One region of the Geobacillus sp. FSL K6-0789 genome, then DNA from elsewhere that is predicted to be linked to it. Evidence: predicted binding sites of a transcription regulator. Region 1 holds the regulator's gene; the other holds the start of a gene.
What was found. The regulator Rex, encoded in region 1, represses fermentation and respiration genes when NADH is low (regulators of the CRP and FNR family bind a similar motif). The targets are predictions, from matches to a motif close to TTGTGAAATATTTCACAA.
Positions count from the first base shown of each region.

Region 1 (3,181 bases):
TGTCCAAAAAGTAGCGGTCATGGGAAACGAGCAGAACGGCGCCGGGGTATGCCTGTAAATATTGCTCGAGCCATGTGAGCGTATCGAGGTCCAAATGGTTCGTCGGCTCGTCTAAAATAAGCAAGTCCGGCTTGGCCAACAGCAGTTTTCCAAGGGCGAGCCGCGTCCGCTGTCCGCCGCTTAGCGAGGAAACGGGCGTTGTTTGGTAATCGTATGACGAAAATTGCAGCCCGTGCAAAACAGAGCGGATGTCGGCTTCATACTGATAGCCCCCTTGTTCTTTGTATTGCTCTTGCAAGTTGTCATACGCTTGAAGCGTTTTTTCGTAGCGGGACGGATCGGCGAGCAGATCCGGGTCGCCAAGCTGGGCGCCGAGCTCTGCTAGCTGCGCTTCGATCGCCCGGAGCGGCGCGAATACGTCCAGCATCTCGTCCCAAATGGAGCGTGACGAGTCGAGCCCGCTGTTTTGCGCCAAATAGCCGATTTTGATATGGCTTGGCTTGATGATTTCACCGCTGTCGGAAGAAAGTTCGCCGGCGATGATCTTCAGCAGCGTCGATTTGCCTGCGCCGTTGCGGCCGACAAGAGCAATGCGGGCGCGGGACTGTATTTCTAGTTTTATATTCGATAAAATAAGGTCAGCGCCAAAATATTTCGTGATTCCATTCACTTGCAAAATGATCATGTCCGTCACCTCGCGAATAGTTTAACGTAAGTCGCGAAAACGGTCAAAGACAGATAACGAAAAATGGTGTATAGTGATAAATGGAGGAGATTGTCTTGTCATCGTTTACGCATTTCAATGAACAAGGCCGGGCGAAAATGGTCGACATTACGAACAAGGAAGATACGATCAGGATAGCGGTGGCGAGAACGAGCGTCACCGTCAATGAAGAGATTTACGAAAAGATGACGAACAATGCCATTGAGAAAGGTGATGTGCTGGCGGTAGCCCAGGTGGCCGGGGTCATGGCGGCGAAAAAAACGGCCGATCTTATTCCGATGTGCCATCCGCTTATGTTAAAAGGCGTCGATATTGCCTTTGCTTGGGAAAAAGAGGCGGAAGCGTATAAACTTGTGATTACCGTGACGGTCAAAACGAAAGGGAGCACAGGAGTGGAGATGGAAGCGCTGACGGCGGCTTCGGTATGCGCATTGACTGTGTACGACATGTGCAAATCGCTCGATAAAGGAATGACGATCGGTCCAACGTATTTGGTCGAAAAAACGGGCGGGAAGTCCGGCCATTATCGACGGAAAACCGATTAGCTGGGGGATGAAACGATGAGCAACGAACAACCGAAAATCCCGCAGGCGACTGCCAAGCGTCTGCCGTTATACTATCGGTTTTTGAAAAATTTACATGCCTCAGGGAAGCAGCGCGTGTCCTCCGCCGAGCTGAGCGAGGCGGTGAAAGTCGATCCGGCGACAATTCGCCGCGACTTTTCGTATTTTGGCGCGCTTGGCAAAAAGGGATACGGGTATAATGTCAATTATTTGTTGTCGTTTTTCCGCCAGACGCTTGAAGAGGATGAGGTGACCGAAGTCGCCTTGTTTGGCGTCGGCAATTTAGGCACCGCCTTTTTAAACTACAACTTTTCGAAAAATAACAACACGAAAATTGTCATGGCGTTTGATGTCGATGAACGGAAGGTCGGAACGACAGTCGGCGGGGTGCCGGTCTATCATCTCGATGAGCTGGAGGAGCGGCTTCGCGGCGACATTCCGATCGCGATTTTAACCGTGCCGGCCGCCGCGGCTCAAGCGCTGACCGACCGCCTTGTCGCGCAAGGAATTAAAGGCATTTTAAACTTTACTCCGGCGCGGTTGAACGTGCCGAACCATATTCGTGTCCATCATATCGATTTAGCCATTGAGCTGCAGTCGCTCGTCTATTTTTTGAAAAACTATCCATCGCCATCGTAAAAAGGAGAGAACAACACATGAAATATTTGTTGCTCGTTCTTGTCATTTTGTTGCTGTTTGGCACGAAAAAGCTGCCGGAGTTGGGGCGGTCGTTCGGCCAGTCGCTTCGCGAGTTTAAAGACGCCACAAAAGGGCTCGCTGATGACGAAGAAACGAAAACCGACCGATGACAAGGCAGGATGGGGAAACGATGAATGACAAAGAAATGTCCGTGTATGAACACCTCGGAGAGCTGCGGAAACGGCTGATCATCGTGCTTCTCTTTTTCGTTGCGGCGCTTGTAGCCAGCTTCTTTTTTGTCGATGACGTCATTGTGTATTTGCAGCACACTGCGGAAGCGAAACAGCTGACGATGAACGCGTTCCGCCTCACCGATCCGATTAAAGTGTATTTTCAGTTTGCCTTTGTCATCGCCGCTGTACTGACTGCTCCGGTGCTGTTGTATCAAATTTGGGCGTTTGTCAGTCCGGGGCTGTATGAAAAAGAGCGGAAAGCAACGCTCAGCTACATTCCAGCATCGATCATTCTATTTTTAGCCGGGGTTGGTTTTGCGTATTTCGTCTTGTTTCCATTTGTCGTCCGGTTTATGAATCAGCTGGCGGAACGGCTCGGCATTCAACAGATGATCGGCATTAATGAATATTTTCAGTTTTTGCTGCAGCTCGTGCTGCCGTTTGGCATCGTGTTTCAGCTGCCGATTGTTGTCCTGTTTTTCACCCGCTTAGGGCTTATTACGCCGCAGCTTCTTGTTCGCATCCGCAAGTATGCGTATTTGGCGCTGCTTATTTTAGCGGCCGCCATTACGCCGCCGGATGTGTTGTCGCAAGTGATCGTCATGATTCCACTGACGCTTTTGTATGAGGGGAGCATCTGGGTTGCCAAAATCGGCTATCGAAAGGCGCAATTAGCGGCGGAGGAAGGAAGCGGCGATCCATATTGAGGGCAGCATCAAGAGGACGGTTCATACGGCGCCAGGCAAAAACCCTCCCCCAATGGGGAGGGTTTTATTGTCTCGGTGTGAAGAACAAGCGAAAGGCGGTGCCGAAATCAAAAGCGGCCAGCGCCGCCAACGCGATGGTTGAGACGTTCCAAATCGTTTCATGAACGCTTTCGATCGCCAAATACGTAAACAGGAAGCCCAAGATGAAATACGGAACAGAAAACAGCCGCGGATGGCGCGTCATAGCCAAATCCTCCAAATGGCCAGCGGCAGTTCCGCTTGGCGCATCATGTTTTCCAATTCATCAGCCAACAA
Region 1 covers NZ_CP151966.1:256,601-259,781, forward strand. Annotated here, with positions in the region: gene NSQ51_RS01415 (ABC-F family ATP-binding cassette domain-containing protein) at 1-685, opposite strand, end outside; gene moaC (cyclic pyranopterin monophosphate synthase MoaC) at 781-1,269, shown strand; gene NSQ51_RS01425 (redox-sensing transcriptional repressor Rex) at 1,285-1,926, shown strand; gene tatA (twin-arginine translocase TatA/TatE family subunit) at 1,944-2,096, shown strand; gene tatC (twin-arginine translocase subunit TatC) at 2,117-2,866, shown strand; gene NSQ51_RS01440 (YdiK family protein) at 2,931-3,110, opposite strand; gene NSQ51_RS01445 (type II CAAX endopeptidase family protein) at 3,107-3,181, opposite strand, start outside.

Region 2 (3,181 bases), 270 kb from region 1:
GGAAAAATAGCGACGGAACTCATCCGTCCGTACAGCTATTTAGGGATGAAAGCGGTGCAAGGGCTTGGCGAAGGGCTGTTCCGATTGTTCTTCCTATCGTTGCCGGGGTTGCTGGTTGTATCGCTCTTTTTGCCGCTCGAGTTTCCGGAACACGCCAAAACATGGCTGTCTTTCGGCTTGTCGCTTCTATTCAGCTTTATCATCTTTTCGGAGCTGAACTTGCTTGCGGGAGTCGTGACATTTTTTACGTTCCGAAATGAAGGGCTGCTGAGGGCGAAACGGTTTATTATTGATCTATTTTCCGGTCTGATTTTGCCGTTGTCGTTTTACCCGGATTGGGCGCAACAGCTCATGGCGTATATGCCGTTTCAAGCCATCAGCTACATTCCAAGCATGATCATCACAGAAAGTTTTCAAGGAGCTGCTGTCCGTGATGGCCTGCTTCTGCAGGCGGCATGGTCCGTGCTGTTATGGTTTCCGATTGTGCTGTTATGGCGGGTGGCGAAAAAACGGCTCGTTGTGCAAGGGGGGTAGACTTTGTTTTACGTATCGGTTTTTTTTCAATATATGGCCCAGTACATGAAGACAAAATGGCAATACCGCGCGGATTTGCTGATTGAATGGTTGTCCGACTTCATGGCGCAGGCGGTCAACTTGGTGTTCTTGCTCGTCGTGTTTGGCCATACGACGCTGCTTCACGGTTGGTCGCGCGATGAGATGTTGTTTATTTACGGCTTTTTCCTTGTGCCGTACGCCGTATTTGGCGCCTTTTTTAATCTATGGGATTTCAACGAGCGCTACATTGTTCAGGGAGAAATGGATCGCGTGTTGACGCGCCCGGTTCACAGCCTGTTCCAGATCATTTTGGAGCGGATGGAGCTCGAATCGTTGCTTGGCGCTGTGCCCGGGCTGATCATTATGCTGTATGCCGGCAGCCGCTTGTCTCTTTCATTTCATTGGTATGATGTCTTCGTGTTTATTTTGCTTGTGATTGGCGGTGCATTGATTTACGCCGGCATTTTCATTTCACTGGCGACGATCAGTTTTTTTGCCGACGCCCGCACATCCATCATGCCGATGATGTACAACATCAGCAGCTACGGCCGCTATCCGGTCGATATTTATCACCGCGTCATCCGCTATATATTAACGTGGGTGCTGCCGTTTGCCTTTGTCGGCGTTTATCCAGCTTCGTATTTTCTCCATAAGCAGGAATGGTATGGTTATGCGTTTTTGACCCCGGTTGTCGGCATGTTGTTTTTCATCATCGCCGTGATGCTCTGGAACGCCGGGGTCAGGAGGTACCGCGGGACGGGGAGCTGAGTGCTCCCGTTGTTTGCCGCGGCGTCTGTCATGAAATGGACAAACAATAGTCAAACAATCGCCACAATCGCGCATGCATTGCGGTGCGCCTTTCGCGTAAAATATTTATATGAAAGTGTTCGCATTATATTGAGGGAGGATGAATGCAATGAAAAACAACGGTGGAGCCCGAGTAGTGGTCATCGGCGCCGGGTTTGTCGGCGCCAGTTATGTGTTTGCCTTAATGAATCAAGGGATTGCCGATGAGATCGTGCTCATCGATGCGAATGAAAGCAAGGCCATAGGCGATGCGATGGACTTCAACCATGGGAAAGTATTTGCGCCGAAGCCGGTTGACATTTGGCACGGCGATTACGATGATTGCCGCGATGCCGATTTGGTTGTCATTTGCGCCGGCGCCAACCAAAAACCGGGCGAGACGCGACTTGATCTTGTGGACAAAAACATTGCCATTTTCCGCTCGATCGTTGAGTCGGTCATGGCATCCGGATTTCAAGGACTGTTTCTCGTCGCCACCAATCCGGTCGACATTTTAACGTACGCGACGTGGAAATTCAGCGGCCTGCCGCATGAGCGGGTGATCGGTTCGGGGACGATTTTAGATACGGCGCGGTTCCGCTTTTTGTTGGGCGAGTATTTCTCTGTCGCTCCGCAAAATGTTCATGCCTATATTATTGGGGAACACGGCGACACTGAACTCCCGGTCTGGAGCCAGGCTTATATCGGCGTCATGCCGATCCGCAAGCTGGTCGAGTCCAAAGGGGAAGAAGCGCAAAAAGATCTCGAGCGCATTTTTGTCAATGTGCGCGATGCCGCCTACCAAATTATTGAGAAAAAAGGAGCGACGTACTACGGGATTGCGATGGGGCTTGCCCGCGTGACGCGCGCCATTTTGCATAACGAAAACGCTATTTTGACCGTATCAGCCTACCTCGATGGCCTATATGGGGAGCGCGACGTCTACATCGGCGTGCCGGCTGTCATTAACCGCAATGGCATCCGCGAGGTGATCGAAATTGAATTGAATGATGACGAAAAAAATCGATTCCATCATAGCGCAGCTACATTAAAAAGCGTGCTAGCCCGTGCTTTTACGCGATGAGGCAACAAACGAAAAGTTGTGCCGACAGTCTTTCTCGTCCAAACAGGGGGATGTATGGCTCTGAGGGCGACACGCTGTTCCGATTGGGAAGGCGGCTTATTCCCGCATAATTGTCCGTTTCACGGTGTATATATGAACTACGGACAATTTGTGGAGGGAAGCGAATGGATTACGCATTCCTCGGAGTGGTGACCGCCGTGTTGCTCGGCAGCATCACTTCGCTTTGGACAGCGAGCGTACAAGCAACGCACCGCCTCTCCCTTGACAGTTTATGGGTGCTCGTTCAATGGTATGGGACGATGCTGCTAGGGTTTGCGATGATTTATATGATTTTGCAAGCCAACGGCCATCATGTATTTACTCCGTCACCAAGCAGTGCAGCAGGAAACCGCCTGTCTATGCTGGAAGACAGTCTATATTTAAGCGGCATGACCCTCCTGTCGGTCGGATACGGAGACGTCACCCCGGTCGGCATCGGGCGGTGGATCGCCATCGCCGAGGCGCTGCTTGGCTACATTATGCCTGCTGTTATCGTCACGCGCACGGTATTTGACTCGGATCGCCGTTGACAGTTGCAATTTTCCTCTGTCTTCGTTACGCTAAAAGAAGACATTAAGGAGACGGAGGGAACGCTATGACGATCGCCATTGGCCAGCCAGCTCCAGATTTCACCTTGCCGGCAAGCAACGGGAAAATGGTTTCGCTCTCAGACTTCCGCGGCCAGTATGTCGTCCTTTATTTTTATCCAAAGGATAT
Region 2 covers NZ_CP151966.1:525,589-528,769, forward strand. Annotated here, with positions in the region: gene NSQ51_RS02680 (ABC-2 family transporter protein) at 1-534, shown strand, start outside; gene NSQ51_RS02685 (ABC-2 family transporter protein) at 538-1,323, shown strand; gene NSQ51_RS02690 (L-lactate dehydrogenase) at 1,472-2,425, shown strand; gene NSQ51_RS02695 (potassium channel family protein) at 2,590-2,994, shown strand; gene bcp (thioredoxin-dependent thiol peroxidase) at 3,060-3,181, shown strand, end outside.
Region 2: a site for Rex is predicted at 1,431-1,448, ahead of NSQ51_RS02690 (L-lactate dehydrogenase). Genes of this name have one in related genera too.